2 regions of the Kitasatospora sp. NPDC050543 genome follow, and region 1 is predicted to be linked to the other one. Evidence: predicted binding sites of a transcription regulator. Region 1 holds the regulator's gene; the other holds the start of a gene.

Region 1 (14,642 bases):
GGTTCCACACCGGCGACATCGGCGAGCTCGCCGAGGGCGGCTACCTGCGGATCACCGACCGCAAGAAGGACATGTTCAAGACCTCCGGCGGCAAGTACGTCGCGCCGAGCGAGGTCGAGGGCAAGTTCAAGGCGGTCTGCCCGTTCGTCAGCAACATCCTGGTGATCGGCAACGGCCGTAACTTCTGCACCGCGCTGATCGGCCTGGACGAGGCGGCGATCATGCCCTGGGCGGCCTCACACGACCTGGCCGGCAAGAGTTACGCCGAGGTGGTCGCCTCGCCGCAGGTGCGCGAGCTGATCGAGGGCTTCGTGCAGCGGCTCAACGGCGATCTGCAGCGCTGGCAGACGATCAAGAAGTTCACCCTGCTCCCACGCGACCTGGACATCGAGCACGGCGAGCTGACCCCGAGCCTGAAGATCAAGCGCCCGGTCGTCGAGCGGACGTACGCGGACGCCGTCGCCGAGATGTACGCGGGCACCGTCGAGGCCTGAGGCCCCGGTCCGGTACGGCCCACCCGGGCCGTACCGGACAATGGACGTATGCCCTCCGCACTTCCCGACGGCGAACCCGTGCCGTCCGACGGTTCCCTGCCCGCCCACGCCCTCGCCGGGCTGGGCGAGCGGCCCTTCGGGTTCTACGTCCACGTGCCGTACTGCGCGACCCGCTGCGGTTACTGCGACTTCAACACCTACACCGCCACCGAGCTGCGCTCCTCCGGTGTGGTCGCCTCGCAGGAGACGTACGCCGACAACCTCGTCGCGGAGATCCGCCACGCCCGCGGCGTGCTGGGCACGGCCGAGCTGCCCGTGCAGACGGTCTTCCTCGGCGGCGGCACGCCGACCCTGCTGCCGGCCCGCGACCTGGTCAAGATGCTCGCGGCGATCCGCGAGGAGTTCGGCCTCGCGCCCGGCGCCGAGGTCACCACCGAGGCCAACCCCGAGTCGGTCGACCCGGCGTACCTCGCCGAGCTGCGCGAGGGGGGCTTCAACCGGATCTCCTTCGGCATGCAGAGCGCCCGCCCGCACGTGCTGCAGCTGCTCGACCGCCACCACACCCCCGGCCGCCCGGAGGCCTGCGTCGCCGAGGCCCGCGCGGCCGGCTTCGAGCACGTCAACCTGGACCTGATCTACGGCACCCCCGGCGAGTCCGACGACGACTGGCGGGCCTCACTGGACGCCGCCATCGGCGCCGGGCCCGACCACGTCTCCGCGTACTCGCTGATCGTCGAGGACGGCACCAAGCTCGCCGCCCGGGTCAAGCGCGGCGAACTGCCGATGATCGACGACGACGTGCACGCCGACCGCTACCTGATAGCCGAGGAGGCGCTCAGCAAGGCCGGCTTCACCTGGTACGAGGTCTCCAACTGGGCGACGGACGAGGCCGGGCGCTGCCGCCACAACGAGCTGTACTGGACCGGCGCCGACTGGTGGGGGGCCGGCCCCGGCGCCCACAGCCACGTCGGCGGCGTCCGCTGGTGGAACGCCAAGCACCCCGCCGCCTACGCCCAGGCCCTCGCCGAGGGCCGCACCCCCGCCCAGGGCCGCGAGATCCTCCCCGAGGAGGACCGCAGGGTGGAGCGCATCCTGCTGGAGCTGCGCCTGGTCGACGGCTGCCCGCTCGACCTGCTCGCCCCCGCCGGCCGCCGCGCCGCCGACCGCGCCCTGGCCGACGGCCTGCTCGACCCGGCCGCGTACGCCGCCGGCCGCGCCGTCCTCACGCTCCAGGGGCGGCTGCTGGCGGACGCCGTGGTGCGTGACCTGGTGGACTGATCTTCCTGAGGGAGCGTGTGATGACCGCCGTGGATGACCGGGTGATAGGGATCCGGTGGATGTGCTCGGGCTGACCCTGGACACCGCGGAGTTCCAGACCTACGCCTGAGCGGACCTCAGTCGGTGACCGTCACGAAGTCGATCAGTTCCTCGACCCGGCCGAGCAGGGCCGGGTCGAGGTCGCGGTAGGAGTTCACCGAGGCGAGGATGCGCCGCCAGGCGGCGGGGGTGTCCACCGGCCAGCCCAGGCGGCGGCAGACGCCCTCCTTCCAGGACTCGCCGCGCGGCACCTGCGGCCAGGCCGCGATGCCCACGGCGGTCGGCTTCACGGCCTCCCAGACGTCGATGTACGGGTGCCCGACGACCAGGACGCTCTCGCCCGTCACCCGCGCGGCGATCCGGTGCTCCTTGGTGCCGGGCAGCAGGTGGTCCACCAGGACGCCCAGGCGCCGGCCCGGGCCGGGCGCGAACTCGGCGACGATCGCGGGCAGGTCGTCGATGCCCTCCAGGTACTCCACCACCACGCCCTCGATCCGCAGGTCCTCGCCCCAGACCCGCTCGACCAGCTCCGCGTCGTGCCGCCCCTCCACGTAGATCCGCGACTCCCGGGCCACCCGCGCGCGGGCGCCGGGCACGGCCACCGAGCCGGAGGCCGTCCGCCCCGGAGCCCGGTCGGGCGCGGGCGCGGCGGGCCGCACCAGGGTGACCACCCGGCCCTCCAGCAGGAAGCCGCGCGGGGTCAGCGGGAAGACCCGGTGCTTGCCGAAGCGGTCCTCCAAGGTGACGGTGAAGCCCTCCGCCGTCCGCTCGCAGCGCACCACCGCTCCGCAGAAGCCGGTCACGGCCTCCTCCACCACCAGGTCCCGCTCGGCGGATACCTCGGGCGCGGGCTGCTGCCGCTTCCACGGCGGGGTCAGGTCGGGTCCGTACTGCCTGCTGTGCATGGACAAGCACTATAGGCAGTCACCCGGCTGAGCCCGCGTCACCGGCCCGGGTGCGGGCCTGCGCCGGGGCCCGGCCCGCTTCACGGCGCTGTTCCCGCGCTCACAGCCCCGGCGCGCCCCAGACCGGGAACCAGCGGGAGAGGTCCGACTCCAGCCGCAGGTCGTTGCCGAGCAGCGCGTTCACCTGGAGCTCCAGGGGGCTGTTGCGCCGCTCCCCGCCGCCCGGCATCGGGGCGAACGGGTAGAAGGTGCCGCGCTTGTACAGGTAGACCAGCGCCAGCGACTGCCCACCGTCGTTGCGGAAGGCGATCAGGGAGCACAGCAGCTGCGGCCCGAAGCCGTTGGCCTCCAGCTCGCTGTTGACCGCGTGCAGGTCGTTGACCAGGTCCGGCAGCTCCTCGGGGGTGTGCCGGGCCAGCAGCCAGGAGTAGCCGTAGTCGTCCCGGCTGGCCTCCACCGGGGTGCCGCCGCGCTCGGTGTCGGCGTCCAGCAGCGCCCGGACCTGCCGCTCCACCTCGCCGAACGCACCGCCCTCGACGGCCGCGAAGCACACCGACCCCAGCCCGGTGGGGCGGAAGCCGGCGGCGGCCTCCAGGGTGAGCGCGGCGGAGGGGACGCCGAAGAGCTGGTCCAGGTCCGGTCGCACGGGCTTGGTACGGCCGAACAGGGCGTCCAGGAATCCCACGGTGATCCTCCATCGGTCGCTGTGTCGCTGTGCAGGTGTGCGGGTGTGCAGCTGAGTTGCCGCGGCGCGCCGGCGTGGTGTCGCCGGTCGCGGACGGACGGGCCCGCCCCGGACGAGGGCGCAGCGGCCGAGCTCAGCGGTTGAGCTCGGCGGAGATCTTGGCCAGCTGGTCCAGCCGCGTCTGCAGCGACGGGTGCGTGGAGAGCAGCTGGGAGGCGACGTCCCGGGGGCTGAGCGCCGGGGCGAAGTAGAACGCGTTATAGGCCTGCGCCTGGCGCAGGTCCTTCGTCGGAATGGCGGCGATCTGGCCGCTGACCTTGGTCAGCGCGGAGGCCAGGGCGCTGGGCCGGCCGGTGAGCTGGGCGGCCGCCCGGTCGGCGGCCAGCTCGCGGTAGCGCGAGAGCAGCCGGGTGAGCAGGAAGCTGATCGCGTAGACCACCATCGAGACCAGGGGGATGATCAGCATCGCGATCGCCGCGTTGGAGTCGTTGCTGCTGCGGTTGCCGCCCATCATCCCGCCGTACAGCGCGATCCGGGTCATCGCGCCGGCGAGTACGCCGAGGAACCCGGCCACCGTCATCACCGCGACGTCGCGGTGGGCGACGTGCGAGAGCTCGTGGGCGAGGACGCCCTCCAGCTCCTCCGGCTCCAGCCGGCGCAGCAGCCCGGTGGTGACGCAGACCACGGCCTTCTCCGGCTTGCGGCCGGTGGCGAAGGCGTTGGGCATGTCGTTGTTCGCCACCGCGACCCGGGGCTTGGGCATGTCGGCCAACGCGCAGATCCGGTCGATGGTGCCGTGCAGCTGCGGGTACTGCTCGGGGGTCACCTCGTGGGCGCCCATCGCCCGCTCGGTGATCTTGTCGCTGAACCAGAACTGCGCGATGAACAGCCCGCCGGAGATCAGCACGATCAGCGGCCAGGCGCCGCGCAGCAGGGCGATCAGCAGCCCGGTGAAGCCCACGTAGAGCAGGCCGATCACGAACATGGTCACGACCATCCGGCTGGTCAGTCCGCGGTCGGGTGCGAAGCGGGTGTGCTGGCCTGAGGTGGACATCGCTGCTCCTCCGAATCGCCGTTCGCTTTCGATGCTGCCACCCGGACGGGCTGCGGGCATCACCCCGCACGCGCCGGGCCCCGTGGGTGTCGGGTGGGCGCCATGCGTGCAGGATCACCACGGCGGGCCGTTCCTGCGGTCGGACCCGGGCCTTACACTGGCAGGTACGGTTCTGGCACTCGACCGTCAAGAGTGCCAAGGTCCGGGCCATAAGAGTCATATCGGACAACGTGCGAAGACGGAGGTGCGTGCCATGTCTGACGACCGCAAGTCCGACGCTCGCCAGATCGACACCCGGCACCTCGACGTCCGTCCGCTCGACGACCGCAAGCTCGCGGTGCTGCGCGCCATCGTGCAGGACTACGTGGGCACCGAGGAGCCGGTCGGTTCCAAGGCGCTGGTCGAGCGGCACAGTCTGGGTGTCTCCCCGGCCACCGTGCGCAACGACATGGCGGCGCTGGAGGAGGACGGCTACATCCACCAGCCGCACACCAGCGCGGGGCGCATCCCCACCGACAAGGGCTACCGGCTGTTCGTCGACCGGCTGGCCGAGGTGAAGCCGATGAGCGCGCCCGAGCGGCGCGCGATCCGGCACTTCCTCGACGGCGCGGTGGACCTGGACGACGTGGTCGCGCGTACCGTACGGCTGCTCGCGCAGCTCACCCGGCAGGTCGCCGTCGTCCAGTATCCCTCGCTCTCCCGTTCGACCGTCCGGCACATCGAGCTGGTGGCGCTCGCCCCGGCGAAGGTGATGCTGGTGCTGATCACCAACACCGGCCGGGTCGAGCAGCGGATGGTCGACTGCCCGGGTGCGGTCGGCGAGACGGTCCTCGCGGACCTGCGCGCCAAGGTCAACGTCCGGGCCGGCGGCCAGCGCCTGCCGGATGTCCCCGACCTGCTGGAGGACCTGCCCGCGGCGTTCGAGCCGGCCGACCGGCCGACCGTCACCACCGTGCTGGTGACCCTCTTCGAGGCCCTCGCCGAGCAGAACGAGGAGCGGATCATGCTGGCCGGCACGGCCAACCTGACCCGCTTCGGCCACGACTTCCCGTTCACCATCCAGCCGGTGCTGGAGGCGCTGGAGGAGCAGGTCATCCTGCTCCGCCTCCTGGGTGAGACCGCCGACGCCGGGATGACGGTCCGGATCGGCCGGGAGAACGCGTACGAAGGGCTCAATTCCACCTCGGTCGTCTCGGTCGGCTACGGTTCGGGCGACGAGAGTGTGGCGAAGCTGGGTGTGATCGGTCCTACCCGGATGGACTACCCGGGCACAATGGGGGCGGTGCGGGCGGTGGCACGGTACGTGGGCCAGATCCTGGCCGAGTCATAGCAGCAGCACCATCGGGACTCCGATGGTGACAACCAGTCGCAGCACTTCTAGAGGCGGAACAAGCGGAGCATTTGGTGGCCACGGACTACTACGCGGTACTCGGCGTCCGACGGGATGCGGGGCAGGACGAGATCAAGAAGGCGTTCCGGCGCCTCGCACGCGAACTGCACCCGGACGTCAACCCGGACCCGAAGACGCAGGAGCGGTTCAAGGAGATCAACGCCGCCTACGAGGTGCTCTCCGACCCCTCCAAGCGGCAGGTCTACGACCTCGGAGGTGACCCGCTCTCCCCGAACGGCGGTGGCGGCGGCGCCGGCGGCTTCGGCGCGGGCGCGGCCGGCTTCGGCTTCTCCGACATCATGGACGCCTTCTTCGGCGCGGCCTCCGGCCAGCGCGGGCCGCGCTCGCGCACCCGCCGCGGCCAGGACGCCATGATCCGTCTGGAGATCACCCTGGAGGAGGCCGCCTTCGGCACCACCAAGGAACTCCAGGTCGACACCGCCGTCACCTGCACCACCTGCTCGGGTGAGGGCGCCGCTCCCGGCACCTCCGCGCAGACCTGTGACATGTGCCGCGGCAAGGGCGAGGTCTCCCAGGTCACCAGGTCCTTCCTGGGCCAGGTCATGACCTCCCGCCCCTGCCCGCAGTGCCAGGGCTTCGGCACCGTCGTGCCGACCCCGTGCCCCGAGTGCGCCGGCGACGGCCGGGTCCGCGCCCGCCGCACCCTCACGGTCAAGATCCCGGCCGGTGTGGACAACGGCACCCGGATCCAGCTGGCCGGCGAGGGCGAGGTCGGCCCCGGCGGCGGCCCGGCCGGCGACCTGTACGTCGAGATCGCCGAGACGGCGCACCCGACGTTCCAGCGCCGCGGGGACGACCTGCACTGCACCGTCACCATCCCGATGACCGCGGCCTCGCTCGGCACCCAGGTGCCGCTGCAGACGCTGGACGGGCTGGAGGAGGTCGACATCCGGCCCGGCACCCAGTCCGGCCAGTCCATCCCGCTGCACGGCCGGGGCATCACCCACCTGCGCGGCGGCGGCCGAGGCGACTTGATAGTGCACGTCGAGGTGCAGACGCCGACCAAGCTCGACCCGGAGCAGGAGGACCTGCTGCGCCGCCTCGCGGTGCTGCGCGGCGAGGAGCGGCCCTCGGGCCAGTTCGCGCCGGGCCAGCAGGGGCTGTTCTCCCGGCTGAAGGACGCCTTCAACGGCCGCTGATACCGGCGGCCGGGTGCTGGGGTCGCTGATGCCGGCGGCCGCCGAGCGGCCGGGCGGCTCGTGATCGTGCAGACGATCACGAGCCGCACCCGTCCCACCACCCGCCGCTCCCGCCCGCACCTGCGCCCGTTCGCTCCTGCGCCACCCGCCGTGCCCGTCCGGCCCGCTGTGCCCGTGCCACCCGCTCCACCACCGCCTGGGGAACCCGCCATGACCGCACCCGTGTTCGTCGTCGAGACCGCGCAGCTGGCCGGCGCCGCCCCGGGCTCGGTGCTGCGGCTGGACGGCCCCGAGGGCAGGCACGCCGCCGCCGTGAAGCGGCTGGAGCCCGGCGAGGCGGTCACCCTCGCGGACGGCCTCGGTCTCGGCGTGGACGGCTCGGTGGCCGCCGTGCACGGCAAGGACGCGATCGACGTCACGGTGGCCGCCGTACGTCACGAGCCCGAACCCGCCCCCCGGATCGTCGTCGTCCAGGCGCTGCCCAAGGGCGACCGGGGTGAGCTCGCGGTCGAGACCATGACCGAGGTCGGCGTGGACGTCATCGTCCCCTGGGCCGCCTCCCGCTGCATCACCCAGTGGAAGGGCGAACGCGGCGCCAAGGCGCTCGCCAAGTGGCGCTCCACCGCCCGCGAGGCGGGCAAGCAGTCCCGTCGGCTGCGCTTCCCCGAGGTCCGCGACCCGATGACGACCAGGCAGCTGGCCCCGCTGCTGGCCGCCGCCGCCTTCGCCGCCGTGCTGCACGAGGAGGGCGCCGAGCCGCTCGCCACCGCCGAGCTGCCGGGGCAGGGCGACATCGTGCTGATCGTCGGCCCCGAGGGCGGGGTCTCCCCGGAGGAGCTGGCCGCCTTCGCCGAGGCCGGCGCCCGGCCGCACCGCCTCGGCTCCTCGGTACTGCGCACCTCGACGGCGGGGGTGGCCGCCGGCGCGCTGCTGCTGGGCCGTACCGGCCGCTGGGCCTGAGCCGGGCAGGCAGCCCGCCCGTAGCCCGCGAGGATGCGCTGTGCCCGGAATTGCCTTCGCACGGTGTGTGCGCGTGCATAGTCTGGCCGGGTGACCGAACTCCAGAACACCGCAGCCGACGCCTACCTGCGCCATCCCCACCTGCACGGCGAGCTGATCACCTTCGCCGCCGAGAACGACATCTGGCTGGCTCCGCTGGACGGCGGACGCGCCTGGCGGCTGACCGCCGATCAAGTACCGGTCGCCCACCCGCGGTTCTCCCCGGACGGGCGGTCCATCGCGTTCACCTCGACCCGGGACGGCGCACCCGAGGTCCATGTGGCGCCCGCAGACGGGGGCCCGCCCCGGCGGCTGACGTACTGGGGGAGCGCGTACACCAGGCTGCGCGGCTGGACGGCCGACGGCCGCCCGATCGCCACCACCGCCGCCGGCCAGGCCACCCTGCGCCGCACCTGGGCCTTCGCCGTGCCGCTCGACGGCGGCGAGCCCACCCGGCTGCCGTACGGCCCGATCGGGGGCCTCGCCCTGGAGCCGGGCGCCGATGGCGAGGGGCCGGGCCGCACGCTGCTGCTCTCCGCCTTCAGCCGGGAGCCCGCGCACTGGAAGCGTTACCGGGGCGGCACGGCCGGCCGGCTGTGGATCGGCGCGCAGGAGTTCACCCGGCTGCACAGCGAGCTGGACGGCCGCGGCAACATCGAATCCCCGCTCTGGGTGGGCGACAGGATCGCCTTCCTCTCCGACCACGAGGGCGTCGGCCGACTGTACTCCAGCCTCCCCGACGGCACCGACCTGCGCGGGCACGGCACCGGTGACGGCGGCTTCTACGCCCGCAACGCCGGCACCGACGGCACCCGGGTGGTCTGGCACAGCGGCGGCGACCTGTGGATCCTGGACGACCTGGACGGCGCCGAACCGCGCCGCCTGGACATCAGGCTGGCCGGCCCGGGCGCCGGCCGCCGCCCGCGCCCGGTCAGCGCCGCGCACTGGCTGGAGACGGCCTCCCCCGACCGCACCGGCCGCGCCAGCGCCGTGGTCGTGCGCGGCTCCGTGCACTGGCTGACGCACCGCGAGGGCCCGGCCCGGGTGCTGGACGAGACCCCGGGCGTGCGGGCCAGGCTGGCCCGGATCGTGCCCGGCGAGGACGGCGCCCAGGGCGTGCTCTGGGCCACCGACGCCGAGGGCGACGACGCCCTGGAGTACGCCCCCGCGGTGCTCGGCGCCGAGCGCCGCAGGCTGGCCGCCGGTCAGCTCGGCCGGGTGCTTGACCTCGTGGTCTCGCCGGACGGCAAGCACGCCGCCGCCGCCTCGCACGACGGCCGGGTGCTGCTGGTGACCCTCGCCGACGGCGCCGTCCACGAGCTCACCCGCAGCGTCGACGGCGACGTCAGCGGTCTGGTCTTCAGCCCCGACTCCACCTGGCTGGCGTGGTCCCAGCCGGCGCTGGGGCCCTTCCCGCTGCGCCAGATCATGCTGGCCAACCTCGCCACCCGTACCGTGGGCGAGGCCACCCCGCAGCGCTTCATCGACACCTCGCCCGCCTTCACCTCGGACGGCAGGCATCTGGTCTTCCTCTCGGTGCGCAACTTCGACCCGGTCTACGACGCCCACGTCTTCGACCTGTCGTTCCCCAACGGCTGCCGCCCGTACCTGATCACGCTGGCCGCCGACACCCCCTCGCCGTTCGGCCCGCAGCGGGCCGGGCGCCCCTACGGCGAGGAGGACGACGAGACCAGGGGCCGGAAGGCGGACGCCGAGGAGAGCGCCGACACCCCGCCCGTCACCCGGGTCGACCTGGACGGCATCGCCGACCGGATCATCCCCTTCCCGGTGGAGGGCGGGCGCTTCGGCAGCCTGCGCGCCGCCAAGGACGGTGTGCTCTGGACGAGGCTGCCGCTGCTGGGCGAGCTCGGCGACGACGCGGCCTCGCTGGAGGACGAGCGCCCGCGCCCGACGCTGGAGCGCTTCGACTTCAAGAAGCTGCGCGCCGAGGAGCTGGTCTCGGGCCTGGACGCCTACAAGGTCAGCGGCGACGGCACCCGGCTGGCCGTCCTGGACGAGGGGCAGCTGCGGATCCTGCCCGCCGACCACAAGGCCGCCGGTGAGGACGACGAGACGGACGTCGACCTGGCCAGGCTGCGGGTCACCGTCGACCCGGCGGCCGAGTGGCGCCAGATGTTCGACGAGAACGGCCGTCTGGCCAGGGACAACTTCTGGCGCGCCGACCTGGGCGGCCTGGACTGGACGGCCACCCTGGCCCGGTACCGCCCGCTGGTGGAGCGCCTCGGCTCGCACGACGACCTGGTGGACCTGCTCTGGGAGATCCAGGGCGAGCTGGGCACCTCGCACGCGTACGTCATGGCGCACGGCCCGGGCGGCGAGCCGGCCCGCCGGCAGGGCCTGCTCGGTGCCGATCTGGTCAAGGACGGGGAGCACTGGCGGATCGGGCGGATCCTGCCCGGCGAGTCCTCCGACCCCAGGGCGCGCTCCCCGCTGGCCGCGCCCGGCGCCGCCGTCCGCCCGGGCGACGCGATCATCGCCGTCAACGGCCGCCCGGTGGATCCGGTCACCGGCCCGGCGCCGCTGCTGGCCGGCACCGCGGGCCAGCCGGTCGAGCTGACGGTGGCCGGCAAGGACGGCACCGGCCAGCGTCACCCGGTGATCGTCCCGCTGGCCGACGAGGAGCCGCTGCGCTACCACGACTGGGTGAGCGGCCGCCGGGCCGCCGTCCGCGAGCTGTCCGGCGGGCGGCTGGGCTACCTGCACGTCCCCGACATGGTCAGCGCGGGCTGGGCGCAGCTGCACCGCGACCTGCGGGTGGAGATGGCCAGGGAGGGCGTGATCGTCGACCTGCGGGAGAACCGCGGCGGCCACACCTCGCAGCTGGTGATCGAGAAGCTCAACCGCAGGCTGATCGGCTGGGACATCATGCGGGACGGGGTCACCCCGGTGCCGTACCCGATGGACGCGCCGCGGGGGCCGGTGGTGGCGCTGGCCGACGAGTTCTCCGGCTCGGACGGCGACATCGTCAACGCCGCGATCCAGGCGCTGGGGATCGGCCCGGTGGTCGGCGCCCGTACCTGGGGCGGGGTGATCGGCATCGACAGCCGGTACAGCCTGGTCGACGGCACGGGTGTCACCCAGCCCAAGTACGCCTCCTGGCTGGAGGGCTACGGCTGGGGCCTGGAGAACCACGGCGTCGACCCGGACGTCGAGGTGCTGATCGCCCCGCACGACTGGGCGGCCGGCCGGGACACCCAGCTGGCGGAGGGCGTGCGGCTCGCCCTGGAGGCGCTGGAGCGGAACCCGGCGAAGACCCCGCCGGCGCTGCCCGGCCGGTAGCGCGCGGAGCCCCGGACGGGGCCGGCCAAAGCGGGAAGCCGGAGTGGGGAGTCGGGCGGGCCGACTTCCCACTCCGGGGCCTGGGTAGGATGCGGGGCTGCTCATGATCAACCGCGCACGGGGGAAGTACATGTCACAGGGTCACCCGCAGGGTTCCTACGGCCAGGCGCCGCCCGGCTACGGGCAGCAGCAGCCGAACCCGTACGGGCAGCAGCCGTACGGCGGCCCGCAGTACGCGCAGCCGTACCCGCCGCAGGCACAGCAGCCGTACCCGCACCCGTACCCGCCGCAGCCGTACCCGGCGCAGGCGCAGCCGTACGCAGCGCAGCCGCACCCGCGTCAGCCCTACCCGCAGACCGGCTCCCCGCTGCCGCCGCGCAAGCCGCAGGAGGCGGGTGACCTGCGGCGGATGACCGGCGCGGTGGTGGACTCCGCGATCGCGGTGGTGGCCGCCTTCGCCGCCGCGAAGCACTCGCCGCAGGCGTACTTCACGACGCTCTTCGGCGTGCTGGTCGGCGTCTCCTTCCTGAACCACGTGGTGCTGGCCCGCATCGCGGGCTGCAGCCTGGGCAAGTTCCTGATGGCCACCCGGGTGATCCGGTTCAAGGACGTCACCCGCCCGCACACCTGGCGGCTGACCAAGCGCTGGCTGCTCGGCTGGGTGATCCTGCCGGTCGGCCTGCTGCTCGACGACGACGTCGAGCCGGAGGAGGCCTGCGGCGTGCGGATCGTGCGGCGCAAGGACCTGAACGACTGGAAGCAGCTGACCGGGCGGCTCGGCTAGCATGCGGCCGTAGTCCCCACCGATTTCGCGAGGAGACCCCGATGGCCGGCGAGCCGCAGCCCGACTGCCTGTTCTGCAAGATCGTGGCAGGTGAGATCCCGGCGACCGTGGTCCGGGAGAACGACCGCACCATCGCCTTCCGCGACATCAACCCGCAGGCGCCCACGCACATCCTGGTGATCCCCAGGGCGCACTACCCGAACGCCGCCGCGCTGGCCGCCGCCGATCCGGAGCTGACCGCCGAACTGCTGGTGGAGGCCGGGGAGGTGGCCGCCGACGAGAAGATCGCGGAGTCCGGTTACCGGCTGATCTTCAACACCGGCGCGGGCGCCGGCCAGACCGTCTTCCACGCCCACGTCCACGTGCTCGGCGGCACGCCGCTGCGCGAGGGCCTGGTCTGACCTCGTGTCACAGCGCGAACTCGTCGTCCTCGGCACCGCCAGCCAGGTTCCCACCCGGCACCGCAACCACAACGGGTACCTGCTCAGGTGGGACGGCGAGGGCCTGCTCTTCGACCCCGGCGAGGGCACCCAGCGGCAGATGCTGCACGCCGGGGTCTCCGCCACCCAGATCACCCGGATCGGCATCACCCACTTCCACGGCGACCACTGCCTCGGGCTCGCGGGCGTGATCCAGCGGATCAACCTGGACCGCGTCCCGCACCCGGTGGACGTCTACTTCCCGGCCTCCGGCGAGGTCTTCTTCCAGCGGCTGCGGCACGCCACGGCCTTCCACGAGACGGCCGTGCTGCGCCCGCACCCGATCGAGGAGCCGGGCCCGCTGCCCGGCGCCGCCGGCCGCTTCACGCTGGAGGCGCTGCGCCTGTCGCACCCGGTGGAGTCGTTCGGCTACCGGCTCACCGAGCCGGACGGCCGCCGGCTGGTGCCCGAGCGCCTCGCGGCGCTCGGCATCGCGGGCCCGGCGGTCGGCCGCCTCCAGCACCAGGGCGTCATCGAGGTGGACGGCCGCAGCATCACCCTGGAGGAGGTCAGCGAACCCCGCCCGGGCCAGCGGTTCGCCTTCGTGATGGACACCCGGCTCTGCGAGGGCGTCGGGCGCCTCGCCGAGGGCGCGGACATGCTGGTCATCGAGGCGACCTTCGTGGACGCGGACGCCCACCTGGCGCAGGAGCACGGCCACCTCACCGCGGGCCAGGCCGCCCGGGTCGCCGCGGAGGCGGGTGTGCGGACCCTCGTCCTGACCCACTTCTCGCAGCGCTACCCGGATCTCGGCCAGCACCTGGCGGAGGCCCGTAAGCACTTCGACGGCGAGGTCGTCGTCGCCGAGGACCTGGTACGGGTGCCCGTGCCGCCCCGCCGTTGAGCGGGCGGCCGGGCGGGCGCGGTGGAAAACCGGTCGCGCCGGCCCGCGTTCTGGCCCAGCATCGGTCTGGTGCGCGACCCGACCGGTTTGCGGCCGGGCCGCACCGCCACGGCGATCACGTGCGCGGCGTACCCTGGTGACCCCGGAAGGACCCGAGCGGCACCACGAGACCACGGATGGGATGAGGCAGGCCCAGCGCCGACCTATGAGCGACACATCGCATACCCGTACCAATGGACAGTCGCGTCGTGAGACGCCCGGCAGCGACCGGACGGCCAGCGCCCGGATCGTCATCCCCGAGAAGCACCCGATGGTCACCCTGCTCGGCACCGCGGACTCGCTGCTGCGGGTGATCGAGGACGGCTTCCCCGCCGCGGACATCCACGTCCGCGGCAACGAGGTGACAGCCACCGGCGAGCGCACCGAGGTCGCCCTCGTCCAGCAGCTGTTCAACGAGATGATGCTGGTGCTGCGCACCGGCCAACCCCTGACGGAGGACGCCGTGGAGCGCTCCATCGCCATGCTCAGGAGCGCCGCGGACAACCCGGACGCCCCCGCGCCGTCCGAGGTCTTCACCGCGAACATCCTCTCCAACCGGGGCCGCACCATCCGCCCCAAGACCCTCAACCAGCAGCGCTACGTCGAGGCGATCGACAAGCACACCGTCGTCTTCGGCCTCGGCCCCGCCGGCACCGGCAAGACCTACCTCGCGATGGCCAAGGCCGTCCAGGCCCTCCAGGCCAAGGAGGTCAACCGGATCATCCTCACCCGTCCGGCCGTCGAGGCCGGCGAGCGGCTGGGCTTCCTGCCCGGCACGCTCTACGAGAAGATCGACCCGTACCTGCGCCCGCTCTACGACGCGCTGCACGACATGATGGACCCGGACTCCATCCCCAGGCTGATGGCCGCCGGCACCATCGAGGTCGCGCCGCTCGCCTACATGCGCGGACGCACCCTCAACGACGCCTTCATCATCCTGGACGAGGCCCAGAACACCTCGCCCGAGCAGATGAAGATGTTCCTCACCCGGCTGGGCTTCAACTCCCGGGTCGTCGTCACCGGCGACACCAGCCAGATCGACCTCCCGGGCGGCACCCGCAGCGGCCTCAAGGTCGTCCAGGAGATCCTGATGGACGTGCCCGACATCCACTTCTCCGTGCTCACCAGCACCGACGTGGTCCGCCACAAGCTGGTCGGCCGGATCGTGGACGCGTACGAGCGCTGGGACGCC
Region 2 (14,642 bases), on a different contig from region 1:
CGAGATGTACACGCTGCCGCCGGTCATCCGGGGCGCCCCGGCCGCGATGACCGGCAGCGGCAAGCACCAGGACGTGAAGCGGTTCCTCGCGGTGCTGCCCAACGCGAGCTTCCACCCGTTCGGGGACCCGGCCTGGGAACGGGTCGGCACGCGGATCACGCCGCAGATCGGCGGCGCGGCCACCGGGGACGCCCGTCAGGTGCCGGTGGAGCTGCAGAAGGCCGCGGTCCAGGAGGCCGGGCGGGTCCGCGAGTGGCCGGCGCAGCCGGGCGGGCGGCGCGCGGCCGGCGGTCGCGAGGCGGTCGGTGCGGCGGTCGGCCCTGCGATCAGTCCAGGGTGAGCGAGTACGCCTTGCGCAGCGTCTCGTGCACCGTCCAGGTGGTGCGGTCGCCCGCCCGCAGCACACCGCAGTCGCCCGGACCGACCTCCAGGGTCGGGCCGCCCTCGACGTCGATCGTGGCCCGGCCGCTGACCACCACGAACAGCTCGTCGGCCTCGGTGTCGGTCACCACACCCGGGGTGATCTGCCAGATGCCGCGCTGCTGGCGGCCGTCCTCGGACTCCCAGAGCAGCAGGCCGGAGACCTCGGGGGTGCCGGAGACGATCTGGGCCGGGTCCAGCGGGTCGGGTTCGAGCGCGGCGTCGGGGATGTGGAGCGCGAAGGTATCGGTCATGCCCCGACGCTAGCCGCCCGGGCGCGCCGCCGGGGGCGGCAGAGTGTGTCCGCGCGACGGGGCAGAATGACAGCCCGTAGGGCCCGAGGCAGGGCGAGGGCGAACGGAGGCGGGTGCCGAGGATGGCCGGACTGGACGCGCGCGAGCTCGCGGTGCTCGCCCTGGAGGCCCGCCCCTGGCGTACCGCGGGGGCCAAGGAGCGGGCCATCCGGGAGGAGCTGGGTCTGTCCAGCACCCGCTACTACCAGCTGCTCAACGCCCTGCTCGACCGCCCCGAGGCGCTCGCCCACGCCCCCGTCCTGGTCAACCGCCTGCGCCGGGTCCGCGAGCGCAAGCGCGAGGCACGCTAGCGCGGCGGCACACCGGTGGTGCCCGGCCGGCCCGGCCGGGGCTGCCCTGGCGTACGGGCGTACCGGCGCGCCGGCGTCGGGCATGGGGCGGGAGCCCGTGGGTAGGGTCGGGAACATGGCCATCACCGAGTTGCCGCAGCCGGGTACCGAAGCCGGACGGGAGGGCCTGGCAGCCCTGCTGGCCGACCCCCGGCACGCCGTGATCGCGCTCGACTTCGACGGGACGCTCGCCCCGATCGTCGCCGACCCCGAGCAGGCCCGCGCCCACCCCGGGGTCGTCCCCGCGCTGTCCGCGCTGGCCCCGCTGGTCGGCGCGGTCGTGGTGGTGACGGGCCGCCCGGCGGCGCTGGCCGTTGCGTACGGGGGCTTCGCCGGGGCACCGGGGATGGAACACCTGACCGTCCTCGGGCACTACGGCGCCGAGCGCTGGGACGCGGCGCACGGCGAGGTACGGGCCCCCGCGGTGCACCCCGGGGTGGCCGCGGTGCGGGCCGGGTTGCCCGCCCTGCTGGCCCGGGTCGGTGCCCCCGACGGTACCTGGACCGAGGACAAGGGCCGGGCGCTGGCCGTGCACACCCGCCGGGCGCAGGACCCGGAGCGGGCGTTCGAGCTGCTGCGCGACCCGCTGGCCGAACTCGCCGCCGCCCACGGTCTGATGCTGGAGCCCGGCCGGCTGGTGCTGGAGCTGCGGCCCCCGGGGGTCGACAAGGGCGCGGCCCTGACCGGCTTCCTCCAGGAGCGGGCCGCCCGCTCGGTCCTGTACGCGGGAGACGACCTGGGCGATGTCGCCGCCTTCGCGGCCGTGGAGAAGCGCCGTGCCCAGGGCATGCCCGGGGTGCTGGTGTGCAGTGGCACGGTGGACGGCGACGCGCCCGTGCGCGAGCTGGCCGACCGGGCGGACCTGGTGGTCCCGGGCCCGGCCGGCGTCGTCGCGCTGCTGGCGGCGCTGGCGGCGGCGCTCGGCGTGGGGCGGTGAGCGCGGAGTGGTGAGCGCGGGCGCTGCGACGGCGGGCCTCAGCCCAGGGCGTTGAGCTGGTCGAGGAACCACTGCTGCGGCGGTAGCGCGGTGGCCGCCGCGGCCAGCCGCTTGGTGCGCTCGGCCCGCTCCTCGGCGGGCATCGTCAGCCCGGCGTGCAGGGCCTCCGCGGTGGCGATCACGTCGTACGGGTTGACGGTGATGGCGTCCTCCGCCAGCTCGGCGCAGGCGCCGGCCTCGCGGGAGAGCACCAGGGCGCAGCCCGCGTCGGAGACCACCGGGACCTCCTTCGCGACCAGGTTCATGCCGTCCCTGATCGGGTTGACCAGGGCGACGTCGGCCAGCCGGTAGGCGGCCAGCGAGCGCGGGAAGTCGTCGTTGACGTGCAGGATCATCGGCTGCCAGTCGTCGGTCGCGAACTCCTCGGTGATCTCGCGGGCGATCCGCTCGACCGCCGCGGTGTAGGCGCGGTACTCGGCCAGGTCCGTCCTGGAGGGGTAGGCGAAGGCGACGTGGACCACCTTGCCCAGCCACTGCGGCCGGGTGCGCAGCAGGTGCCGGTAGGCCAGCAGGCCCCGGACGATGTTCTTGCTCAGCTCGGTGCGGTCGACCCGGACGATGGTCTGCCGATCGCCCACGGCGGCCCGCAGCGCGGCGAGGCGCTGCGCCACGTCGGGGCGGTGCGAGCGCTCGCGCAGGAAGTCGGCGTCCGCGCCGAGGGCGTGCACCCCCAGGTGGGTGGTGCGCCCGGCGTGCGTGACGGTCAGGGCGTGCCGGTCGACCTCGGCGCCGAGCACGGCCTCGCAGCAGTCGGCGAAGGCGGCGGCCCAGCGGCGGGTCAGGAAGCCGGCCCGGTCGGCGCCGAGGATGCCGGTCAGCACCGCCTCGGCGATGTCGTCGGGCAGCATCCGGTAGTAGTCCGGCGGGGCCCACGGGGTGTGCGAGAAGTGCCCGATCCGCAGGTCCGGGCGCAGTGCCCGGAGCAGGTCGGGGACGAGCGAGAGGTGGTAGTCCTGCACCAGCACGGCCGCCCCCGGGGCCGCCTCGGCGGCGAGGGCCTCGGCGAAGGCGGCGTTGTACGCGCGGTAGGAGGCCCACTCCTGCCGGAACTCCGCGCCGAAGGACGGTGCGGTCGGCGTGTCGTAGAGCAGGTGGTGGACGAACCACAGGGTGGAGTTGGCGACGCCGTTGTAGGCCTGGGCGAAGGTGCCGGCGTCGATGTCCAGCATCCGGACGGCCTGTCCGCCGACCTCGTGCCCCGCCAGGTCGAGCCGTCCGTCGGGGGCCTGCCGGGCGGCGGTACGGTCGGCCTCGCCGAGCGCCGCGCAGACCCAGACGGCCGAGGGATCGTCGATCGCGGAGAGCCCGGAGACCAGGCCGCCGCCGCCTCTGCGGAGGGTCAGCGAACCGTCGTCCCCCGCGGTGAAGGACACCGGACCGCGGTTGGACGCCACCAGGACGGGGGCGCTGCCGGTACGGCTCGAACGTTCGGTCGATTGGTCGGCCATGGGTCCTCTTCCGGGGCTGCCCGATCACCCGACGGGGTGGGGTCCGAGCGCGCGACGGGGCTTGGCGCGGAGCAGCCGTACAGGCGGAATCCTGCTGCCGGTGGCGGTCAGGGCTCGGCCGCCATCAGGCTCCGCAGGGGGCGAGTGGGAAGCCTCCTCGAAGTGAGGGGGAGGAGTCACGGTTGGAACCTTGCCGCTCCACGGAGGTTGCAAACCACTCGCCGGATTCGAACGGCGAAACGAGGCGGCCGCACCGCTCGGGTTCCTAGTCGGCCGGGCGGCGGCTCGCGTACTCGGGGACGGTGTGCATCGGCGGACGCTCCAGGGCGCCGACGGGGTGGGTGTGCGCGGTGAACGCCCGGGTGTCCGGGTCGCGGCTGAACTGGGTGAGCAGCGGGTGCACCAGGTCGGCGGAGGCCTTCAGCCGGTGGGTGCGGTCCAGGCGCTCCAGTGCCGTGCGGTAGATGGTCGCGGCCATCCGCCCGAGCGCCTGCCCGTCCTGGTGGCGGTGGTGGCGCACCCCCACGTCCACCTGGGCGAGCGCGTCCAGCCCGGCCGTCTCCAGGGCGTCCACCAGCAGGCCCAGCTCGACGCCGTACCCGGTGGGGAAGGGCAGCTTCTCCAGCAGCGACCGGCGCGCGGCGTACTCGCCGCCGAGCGGCTGGACGAAGCCGGCCAGCTCGGGCCAGTGCAGGTTCAGCAGCGGGCGGGCGACCAGCTCGGTGACCCGGCCGCCACCGGCCGGGACGACCGCGCCGTCGGTCTCCAGCGGCCGGTCGTACATCGCCTTGACCAGTTGGATACCCGGTTCGGTGAGCAGCGGGCCGACGATGCCGGAGACGAAGGCGGGGTCGAACTCGCGCAGGTCGGCGTCGATGAAGCAGACGATCTCGCCGGTGGTCACCAGCAGCGAGCGCCAGAGCACCTCGCCCTTGCCGGGGGCGGCGGGCAGCCGGGGGAGTATCGCGTCGCGGTGCACCACCCGGGCGCCGGCCTCGGCGGCGGTCCGCGCGGTGCGGTCCACGGAGCCGGAGTCGACCACGACCAGCTCGTCCACCAGCGGCAGCCGTTCCATCAGCTCCCGGCGGATGACCGTGACGATCTCACCGACGGTGGACTCCTCGTCCAGCGCGGGCAGCACCACGCTGACGGTGCCCGCCCGGCCGGCCGCCCGTTTGGCGGCCAGCAGGGACTGCGCCGGACGGTCGGCCGCGCTCCAGGAGCGGCGGCGCAGCCAGGACGCCACCTCCGGGAGGAGCGCGGGGGTCAGCTCGCCGTGCACGGCACACTCCTTGGTCGGTCGGTTCGAGCCGCTCGGGTCCGAGCCGGTCGGGTGGCGGCCGGTCGGGTCGGCGCGGCCCGGATTCGAGGGGCCGGGGCCATCTCGCGGTTCGGACGGTCGGGTTGGCGGTGGACGCCTTCGGATACAGTCTTCGTACAGCGATTAGACCTTCGCACGTCGGGGTCGTCCGCTGGGCAGGACCACAACTTCACAGAGCTCATCCAGAGGGACTGAGGGAACGGCCCGTCGACGTCCCGGCAACCTTCTCGCGCGGCGGCATCGGCCCCGGCGGGACAGGTGCCAATTCCGTCCTGTGGCGCGACCGCGTCACGGGGAAGATGAGGAGAGAGGCCTCCGCCATCATGGCTCTTGACACCGCCGCACCCGCCACCCCCGCCGTTGATCTCGGCCCCGCCGCCGCGCTGTCCTGTCGCGAGTGCGGCACCCGCTTCCCGCTCGGCCCGAGCTTCGCGTGCCTGGAGTGCTTCGGCCCGCTGGAGATCGCGTACGACTTCGGCTCCTACGAGGCCGAGGAACTGCGCAAGCGGATCGAGGCCGGCCCGGCGTCGATCTGGCGCTACGCCCCGCTGCTGCCCGTCCCCGTGGACGTGGCCTCCAAGCCCAACCTGAACCCCGGCTGGACCCCGCTGGTCAAGGCCGACAACCTGGGCCGCGAGCTGGGCTTCACCGCGCAGCTGCACGTCAAGGACGACTCCGGCAACCCGACGCACTCCTTCAAGGACCGCGTGGTGGCCTGCGCCATCGAGGCGGCGCGCGCCTTCGACTTCACCACCCTCTCCTGCTCCTCCACCGGCAACCTGGCCGGCGCGGTCGGCGCGGCGGCGGCCCGGGCCGGCTTCAAGTCCTGCGTGTTCATCCCGCACGACCTGGAGCAGGGCAAGGTCGTGATGGCCGGGGTGTACGGCGGCGAGCTGGTCGGCATCGAGGGCAACTACGACGACGTGAACCGCTTCTGCTCCGAGCTGATCGGCGACCCGGCCGGCGAGGGCTGGGGCTTCGTCAACGTCAACCTGCGTCCGTACTACGGCGAGGGCTCCAAGACCCTGGCGTACGAGATCTGCGAGCAGCTGGGCTGGCGCCTGCCGGAGCAGATCGTCATCCCGATCGCCTCGGGCTCGCAGCTCACCAAGATCGACAAGGGTCTGCAGGAACTCATCAAGCTCGGCCTGGTCGAGGACCGGCCGTACCGGATCTTCGGCGCCCAGGCGGCCGGCTGCTCGCCCGTCTCCGCGGCCTTCAAGGCCGGTCACGACGTGATCCGCCCGGTCAAGCCGGACACCATCGCCAAGTCGCTCGCCATCGGCAACCCGGCTGACGGGCCGTACGTGCTGGACATCGCCCGCCGCACCGGCGGCGCCGTCGAGGACGTGACGGACGGTGAGGTGGTCGCCGCGATCAAGCTGCTCGCCCGCACCGAGGGCATCTTCGCCGAGACCGCCGGCGGCGTGACCGTCGGCGTGCTGAAGAAGCTGGTCGAGACGGGGCAGCTGGACCCCGCGAAGGAGACCGTCGCGATCAACACCGGCGACGGCCTCAAGACCCTGGACGCGGTGGCCGATGCCGGTCTCACCGCCACGATCCGCCCGACGCTGGACTCGTTCCGCGCGGCCGGCCTCGCGTCCGTCTGACCCCTCACCACCTCGCAAGGAGAGCCACCGCCATGAGCGCCAACGTCCGCATCCCCACCATCCTGCGCACCTACACCGGCGGCGCCGCCGAGGTGAGCGCCGAGGGCGCCACCCTCGGTGACGTCATCGCCGACCTGGACCGCAACCACGCGGGCATCGCCGCCCGGGTCCTGGACGACGCCGGCAAGCTGCGCCGCTTCGTCAACGTCTACGTCAACGACGACGACGTGCGGTTCGCCGAGGGCCTGGCGACCGAGATCAAGGACGGCGCCAGTATCTCGATCATCCCGGCGGTGGCCGGCGGCTGCTGAGCCGGTGCCCGTACCGGCGACAGCGCCGCAACCAGTACCGACGCGCGCCCGAGCCGCCCGCACGACCGGAATTCCATTCTCCGGTCGTGCGGGCGGCTTCGGCGTGTCCGGGGATTTGGGGCGACCTCGTCCGGAGTAAAGTGTGGCTCGGCCGACGATGGGTATCCCCTCCCCTTTCCGGCTGATTCCACGCCTGTGCGCACAAACCGTGCACCGCCCGCGGCGCCCGGCCACCGTCCGGTCGCCGGGACCGCCCTCGGGGTCCGCTCGTGAAACATGTCAGGCCGATGTCAGAATTCCGGCCGGCGTTCGCGTAATACGTCCGCTATGTCCGGCGCGGAATGCCGATTTCCTCCGCTTTCATCCCGCAATGCCCCTTGCCGGCCGGCCTGAATTGCCGGTGATTGGGCCTGTTGCAGAGGGCGTTGATGCGGATACATTCAGCCGCGGTCGACGCATTCACCCGCTCGCTGCCACCCCCGTGGTGGACCTCGGCGGGGGTGTGCGGCGCGCACGGCTGCGCCCAGGGGGGGTTCCCCGGGCCGGCCTCGAAACCAGACCCGGGCCCGCTACCTGCGGGACCGTGAAGGGCCAGCACAGCACAAGGGGAGTTCGGAATGGCTCAGGGCACCGTCAAGTGGTTCAACGCGGAGAAGGGCTACGGCTTCATCGCGGTCGACGGTGGTGCGGACGTGTTCGTCCACTACAGCGCGATCCAGATGGACGGCTACCGCACCCTCGAGGAGGGCCAGCGGGTCGAGTTCGAGATCTCCCAGGGACAGAAGGGCCCGCAGGCGGACATGGTCCGCGCGGCGGTCTGACCCTTCCGGACCCAGGAGCCTCGGCTCGGCCCACGGGCTGGTGACCTCCAGCTTCTTCGACGGGCCCGTACGACACGCGTCGTGCGGGCCCGTCGCCGTGTCCACGCCGCGTCCGCGCCCTCTCCCCGCCGGCGTCGTGCGCCGACCCGGCGGCGTCCTCGCGGCGCGCCCCGGTGTCGGGCCCGGACACTCGCCGATAGGGCTTGCACTCACCACCCGAGAGTGCTAATCATTGGCGTTAGCACTCACAGCTTGAGAGTGACAACGGACCGGGTCGGTGAGGCCCCCGGGAGCGGTAGGGGAAGGGACCCCCGCACACCAGGGCCGTCCGTCGCGGGCACCTTCCGGTCCGGTGCAGTCGACCGCGTCCCGGAGGACCACTTCACATGGCAAAGATCATCGCGTTTGACGAGGAAGCTCGCCGCGGCCTTGAGCGCGGGATGAACCAGCTTGCCGACGCCGTCAAGGTCACGCTGGGCCCCAAGGGCCGCAACGTCGTCCTTGAGAAGAAGTGGGGCGCCCCCACGATCACCAACGACGGTGTCTCCATCGCCAAGGAGATCGAGCTCGAGGACCCCTACGAGAAGATCGGCGCCGAGCTCGTCAAGGAGGTCGCCAAGAAGACCGACGACGTCGCGGGTGACGGCACCACCACCGCCACCGTGCTGGCCCAGGCGCTCGTGCGCGAGGGTCTGCGCAACGTCGCCGCCGGCGCCAACCCGATGGCCCTCAAGCGCGGTATCGAGAAGGCCGTCGCCGCCGTCTCGGACCAGCTGCTGGCCCAGGCCAAGGACGTGGAGACCAAGGAGCAGATCGCCTCCACCGCCTCCATCTCGGCCGCCGACACCCAGATCGGCGAGCTCATCGCCGAGGCCATGGACAAGGTCGGCAAGGAAGGCGTCATCACCGTCGAGGAGAGCAACACCTTCGGTCTGGAGCTCGAGCTCACCGAGGGCATGCGCTTCGACAAGGGCTACATCTCGGCGTACTTCGCCACCGACCTGGAGCGTATGGAGACCTCGTTCGAGGACCCGTACATCCTGATCGCCAACTCCAAGATCAGCTCGGTCAAGGACCTGCTCCCGCTGCTGGAGAAGGTCATGCAGAGCGGCAAGCCGCTCGTCATCATCGCCGAGGACGTCGAGGGCGAGGCCCTGTCGACCCTGGTCGTGAACAAGATCCGTGGCACCTTCAAGTCCGTCGCCGTCAAGGCCCCGGGCTTCGGTGACCGCCGCAAGGCCATGCTCGGCGACATCGCCATCCTCACCGGTGGCACCGTCATCTCCGAGGAGGTCGGCCTCAAGCTGGAGAACGCCGGCGTCGACCTGCTGGGCACCGCCCGCAAGGTGGTCATCACCAAGGACGAGACCACCATCGTCGACGGTGGTGGCGACAGTGACCAGGTCGCCGGTCGCGTCAACCAGATCCGTGCCGAGATCGAGAACAGCGACTCGGACTACGACCGCGAGAAGCTCCAGGAGCGCCTCGCCAAGCTGGCCGGCGGCGTGGCCGTCATCAAGGCCGGCGCGGCCACCGAGGTTGAGCTCAAGGAGCGCAAGCACCGCATCGAGGACGCCGTTCGCAACGCGAAGGCGGCCGTCGAGGAGGGCATCGTCGCCGGTGGTGGCGTCGCGCTGCTCCAGGCCTCGATCGCGTTCGACAAGCTGGAGCTCGACGGCGACGAGGCCACCGGTGCCAACATCGTCAAGGTCGCGCTGGAGGCCCCGATCAAGCAGATCGCGACCAACGCCGGCCTCGAGGGTGGTGTCGTGGTGGAGAAGGTGCGCAACCTCCCCGCCGGCCACGGCCTGAACGCCGCCACCAACGAGTACGTCGACCTCATCGCCGCGGGCATCATCGACCCGGCGAAGGTCACCCGCTCGGCGCTGCAGAACGCCGCCTCCATCGCGGCGCTCTTCCTCACCACCGAGGCCGTCATCGCCGACAAGCCCGAGAAGGCCGGTGCCCCCGCGGGCGGCGGCATGCCGGGCGGTGACATGGACTTCTGATCCGGCTTCCGGATCGGCTGGTTCCTGATCGCAAGGGCGGTCCCCTCCGGGGGGCCGCCCTTGCTGTGTTTGCTGGCGCCGCTCGCGGCTGTGCTTGTTGCCGCCGTTCGCCGTTGGCCGCTCGCCGTTCGGGCAGCGGGGCTCGGGGTGGGGTGCGGGACAATGGACGGATGTCCAGTCCTGAAATCGAAGCCGCGCTGCACAACGCCCGGGCGCTGATCCTCGCCGACCTGACCGCGCGGGACGTGGCGGACGCCGCCGTGGTGTCGCTGGTCGAGAACGCCGTGACCCACCGTCGCTGGTGGCTGGAGCAGTGGCCGGACGGCACCGAGTACGTGCTCGGCCTGGTCGCCCAGGACGTCCAGGACGCGCTGCTGGAGGCCTACGGGCGTTGGCCGCTCTGCGAGGCCTGCGCGGCCGCAGGCGACCCGCACGCGCTGAGCGTGGAGCCGGAGCTCGGGCCGGAGCCGCACTGGGTGTGCGGCAAGGAGGGCGCCGTGCTGGCGCCCGTCGGCCAGCTGCGGTAGGCGCCGCGCGGCACGCGTGAGCCTGGTCGCGGCCACCCTCCTGACACCTCCTGACACCTCCTGACACCTCCTGACACAGCCACCGCTGCGCCCCCGAAGGCGCGGGGGTGGCTGTTCCCGTTTGCGCCGCCGCCGCCGCTGCCGGCCGCCGCGCGGCGTGCCCATGGCTGCTCCAAGGGCGACGATTCGTACTGGTTCCTCCGGATTTCGCTATATGCCGGTGACCTGCTTATGCCGTTCGCTTGTGTATGCCCTCCGGGAGCTGTATACATACTCGGTATGCAAGCCGAGGAGGTCGGTCCGGCCGAGAGCCGGCGACCGCAGCACCGGCAACGGCATGTCAAGCGTCCAGCGACACAAGGGGGAACCATGTCCACGTCCGACCCGAGCAGGTCCGGCGGCGGGCCCGTCCTGCACCTGGAGAACGTCACCCGGGTTCACGGCCACGGCGCGTCCGAGGTTCACGCACTGCGCGGAGTGGATCTCCAGGTCCACGCGGGTGAGTTCGTCGCGGTGATGGGCCCCTCCGGCTCCGGCAAGTCCACCCTGCTCACCCTCGCGGGCGGCCTGGACACCCCGAGCACCGGTCAGGTCCTCGTCGAGGGCGTCACCCTCGCCGGCCTCGGCCGGCGGGGCCTCGCCGATGTACGACGCCGCTCCGTCGGCTACGTCTTCCAGGACTACAACCTGATCCCCGCCCTCACCGCCGCCGAGAACGTCTCGCTGCCGCGCGAGCTCGACGGCCTCTCCGGCCGCGCCGCCCGCCGCGAGGCCCTCGCCGCCCTGGCGGAGCTGGGCATCGCGGAACTCGCCGACCGCTTCCCCGACGACATGTCCGGCGGCCAGCAGCAGCGCGTGGCGATCGCCCGCGCCCTCATCGGCGAGCGCCGCCTGATGCTGGCGGACGAGCCCACCGGCGCCCTCGACTCGGCGACCGGCGAAGCCGTCCTCGGCGTGCTGCGGGCCCGCTGCGACGCCGGCGCCGCCGCCGTGATGGTCACCCATGAGCAGCGCCACGCCAGTTGGGCCGACCGCGTGGTCTTCCTGCAGGACGGCGTGATCGCCGACGAGACCGTCCGCCACAACGTCGACACGCTCCACGGCTTCGGTAACGGGCACGTGGGGGTGGGTCGGTGAAGCTCTCCGCCTGGAGTGTCGCCCTGCGCATCGCCCGCCGCGACGCGTTGCGGGCCAAGGGCCGCAGCGCCCTGATCGTCGCCATGGTCGCGCTGCCCGTGCTCGGCGTGGCCGGCGCCGACGTCGTGCACCGCAGCGGCCAGCTCACCCCGGTCGAACGCGTCGAGCGGCTGATGGGCGGCGCCGATGCGCTGATCAGCGCCTACGCCCCGGGCAAGGAGGTCCAGCAGGCGCCGTTCGCCGAGGACGGGGTGCGCGCGGAGGCCGCCGTCGAGGGCCGGCCCGCCACCGCCGAACAGCAGCGCGGCGCCACCACCGAACCGGCCGCGCTGGTGGCCGGGTTGCTGCTGCCCGGCACGACCCTCACCCCCGCCCGGCCCGGCCCCGAGGCCGGCGCGCGCTCACGCGAGGGCCTGCTGCGTACCGAGACCACCGAGGCCGACCTCACCAGGCCGCTCTGGTCCGGACGGCTCGATCTCGTCAAGGGCCGTGCGCCCGGGGCCCCGCACGAGGCGGCCGTCACCCAGGCCTTCCTCGACGAGTCGGGGCTGCGACTCGGCGACGTCACCACGCTCAAGGGCCTGGAGGCCGCGCCGTTCACGCTGACCGGCGTCGTCGAGCACCCCGGGGACCTCTCGAAGGTCGAGTTCATCGGCCGCCCGGGCGAGGTCATCGCCCCGCTGGCCGCGCTCGCCGACGCCGCCCCGGCGGCCGGGGCCGTCCTCGGAGCGCAGCCGGCCGCCGGGCAGCCGGCCGCCGGGCAGCCGGCCGCCGGGCAGGCGGACGCCGAGAGGTCCGCGGTCAGCAAGAACGCCTGGCTGGTGCAACTGCCCGCCGGGGCCCGCCTGGACTGGGCCAAGGTCCAGGAGTTCAACCGGTACGGATACAGCGTCACCTCGCGTACCGTCGCGCTCGACCCGCCCGCCGGCGCCGACGTCCCCTACTACCAGAACGGCCGTTGGGGCTCCGACACCTCCGTCGGCGCAGGCACCGCCGTTCTCGTCGGCACCGTCGCCGGCATGGCGCTGCTGGAGGTCGCCCTCCTCGCCGGGCCCGCCTTCGCCGTCGGCGCCCGCCGCTCCCGCCGCCAGCTCGCGCTGCTCGCCGCCGCCGGCGGCCACCGCGGCCACGTCCGCGCCGTCGTTCTCGGCAGCGGCATCGTCCTCGGCCTGGCCGGCGCGCTCGGCGGTGTGCTGCTCGGTAGTGGGCTGGTCGTAGTGCTGCGCGCCTGGATCGAGCAGGCCGGCGGCAGCCGCTTCGGGCACATCGAGTTCCGGCCGCTGGATCTGCTCGCCATCGCCGCCGTCGGCGTCGTCACCGCGCTGCTCGCCGCGGTGCTGCCCGCCGTCCAGGCGAGCCGGCGGGACATCACGGCCGGCCTCGCCGGCCGCGACACCGTCACCGCCCCCAGCAAGTGGGTCACGGTGCTCGGCCTGCTGATGGTGGCCGGTGGTGTCGGCGCCGCCCTGTACGGCACCAGCGCGTACGAGACGGGGGCGATGCCCGTCGTCGGCGGCTTCACCACCCGCACGCTCTCCGTGCTGGGCGGTGCGGTGACGGCCGAACTGGGCCTGCTGCTCTTCACCCCGCTGCTGCTCTCGCTCTGCGGGCGGCTCGCCCGCTCGCTGCCGCTCGGCCCGCGGCTCGCGCTGCGGGACTCCGCCCGCCACCGCGCCCGTACGGCTCCCGCCGTCGCCGCCGTGATGGCCGCCGTCGCCGGAGCCGTCGCCGTCGGTGTCTACACCGCCGGCAGCGACGCCCAGGCCCGAGCCGACTACCGCCCCCGCACGCCGGTCAACGCCGTCACCCTCACCGTCGACGCCAAGGCCGACAGCCCCGAACTGCCGCAGCTGCGCAGGGCCGTCGAGCAGGATCTGGCCGGGCTCGGCGAACGCGCCGACCTCTACCAGGCCGTCCACGTCTTCTGCGCCGGCTGCCAGAGCACCGTCTACCTCAAGGGCGCCCCGGGCGGCCGGCCGGGCCGTGACCAGGAGCAGGGCCGGCTGGTCGCCGGAGACGCCGCCGCGCTGCGCAACCTCTTCGGCCTGCACGACCCGGCTGCGGAGAGCGCCCTGGCGGCGGGCAAGGTCGTCGTCTTCGACCGCGCCTACCTCCAGGACGGCAAGGCCGTCCTCCAGCTGCGCGGGAGCGGCGGCGGCCCGACGCAGCCCGGCGAGATCCCCAAGCCCGCGGTCCAGGAGGTCCCGCTGGACGCCGTCCTGATCGACAACCCGGCCGCGGCCCGCTTCGGGCCCGCGCTGGTGAGCCCCGCGACGGTGCAGAAGGCCGGTCTGCGGGCCGACCCGATCGGCTCGGTCTGGCTGCCCGCCGACGCGCCCGGCGGCAAGTCCGAGCAGCGTGCCGCCGCGACCGCAGTGCGGATCATGCCGTACGCCCTGCTCGACGTGGAGCGCGGTTACCAGCCGAAGAGCGATGTGGCCACGCTCTCGCTCAGCGCCTTCGCCGCCCTGATCGTCATCGGCGCCGCCGCCATCGCCACCGGACTCGCCGCCGCCGACTCCCGGCAGGACCAGGCCACCCTGGCCGCCATCGGCGCACCGCCGAGGATCCGCCGTACCCAGGCGGGCCTCCAGTGCGCGCTGATCGCCCTGATCGGGGCCGCCCTCGGTACGGTCAGCGGGTTCGTCCCCGCGCTGGGTCTGCTCAGGTCCCGCGCCGCCGGCCACATGGGGCCGACCGCCCCGCTCGCCGTGCCCTGGACGACGATTGCCCTGCTCGTGCTGGCACTGCCCGTCCTGGCCGGGCTCCTCAGCGCCGCTCTCACCCGCTCCAGGGTGCCGCTCACCCGGCGGGCCAGCTGACCCCGGCCCCCGCCACCGGCCCCGTCGCCGGCCCCGACCCGGCTCCGCCGTCGGCGGGCCCGGTCGGGGCGGGTGGCGTGCTACCGGCCGTCCTCCAGGCGTTCCAGCTCGGCGGCGAGGTTGGTGCGGGCCAGGGCGTCGAACCGCTCGCGGGCCGTGCGGGTGCGGTAGAGCGCGGGCAGCGCCAGCAGTTGGCGCAGGACGGCCGCGCGCCCGGCGCGGAAGTCCGGCTCGGGCACGAAGGCGTACTCCTCCCGGACGGCCGCCGCGTACGCCGCGTACGCGCCCGGCTCGCCGCCGAGGACGGCGAGGTCCGCGTCGCAGAGCACCTCGCCGTCCCGGTCGCCGGGTTCGGGGCGGTGACTGACGGTCAGCCGCACCAGCCGGGCCACCCGCTCCACCCGGTCGGCCGGCAGCCCGGCCTCGGTGAGCGCGCGGACGGCCAGTGCGGCGCTGCGCTCCTCGTTCTCCGAGCGGTCCGGCCGGTAGACGGCGTCGTGGAACCAGGCCGCCAGCCGTACGGCGTCCGGATCGTCCGCGTGCCCGGCGAGTGCGTCGACGTGGTCGAGCACCGCC

The links. The regulator HrcA, encoded in region 1, represses chaperone genes, less so after heat shock. The targets are predictions, from matches to a motif close to TTNGCACTCNGNNNNNCNGAGTGCNAA.
Region 2: the regulator HrcA is predicted to act here: its motif matches at 7,774-7,800, upstream of groL (chaperonin GroEL).

The regions. Positions count from the first base shown of each region.
Region 1 is NZ_JBITGZ010000002.1:169,429-184,070, forward strand. It holds gene ACIBH3_RS03095 (AMP-dependent synthetase/ligase) at 1-494, shown strand, start outside; gene hemW (radical SAM family heme chaperone HemW) at 543-1,772, shown strand; gene ACIBH3_RS03105 (DUF3097 domain-containing protein) at 1,889-2,716, opposite strand; gene ACIBH3_RS03110 (hypothetical protein) at 2,817-3,401, opposite strand; gene htpX (zinc metalloprotease HtpX) at 3,535-4,455, opposite strand; gene hrcA (heat-inducible transcriptional repressor HrcA) at 4,709-5,785, shown strand; gene dnaJ (molecular chaperone DnaJ) at 5,860-7,005, shown strand; gene ACIBH3_RS03130 (16S rRNA (uracil(1498)-N(3))-methyltransferase) at 7,216-7,965, shown strand; gene ACIBH3_RS03135 (PDZ domain-containing protein) at 8,056-11,304, shown strand; gene ACIBH3_RS03140 (RDD family protein) at 11,408-12,088, shown strand; gene ACIBH3_RS03145 (histidine triad nucleotide-binding protein) at 12,130-12,489, shown strand; gene ACIBH3_RS03150 (ribonuclease Z) at 12,494-13,411, shown strand; gene ACIBH3_RS03155 (PhoH family protein) at 13,617-14,642, shown strand, end outside.
Region 2 is NZ_JBITGZ010000023.1:68,107-82,748, forward strand. It holds gene ACIBH3_RS25410 (hypothetical protein) at 1-340, shown strand, start outside; gene ACIBH3_RS25415 (cupin domain-containing protein) at 327-674, opposite strand; gene ACIBH3_RS25420 (DUF3263 domain-containing protein) at 797-1,024, shown strand; gene otsB (trehalose-phosphatase) at 1,140-2,000, shown strand; gene ACIBH3_RS25430 (trehalose-6-phosphate synthase) at 2,039-3,508, opposite strand; gene ACIBH3_RS25435 (glucosyl-3-phosphoglycerate synthase) at 3,774-4,790, opposite strand; SAM riboswitch class I at 5,005-5,135, shown strand; gene thrC (threonine synthase) at 5,153-6,439, shown strand; gene ACIBH3_RS25445 (ubiquitin-like small modifier protein 1) at 6,472-6,750, shown strand; gene ACIBH3_RS25450 (cold-shock protein) at 7,368-7,571, shown strand; gene groL (chaperonin GroEL) at 7,958-9,580, shown strand; gene ACIBH3_RS25460 (hypothetical protein) at 9,751-10,107, shown strand; gene ACIBH3_RS25465 (ABC transporter ATP-binding protein) at 10,477-11,244, shown strand; gene ACIBH3_RS25470 (FtsX-like permease family protein) at 11,241-14,066, shown strand; gene ACIBH3_RS25475 (hypothetical protein) at 14,147-14,642, opposite strand, start outside.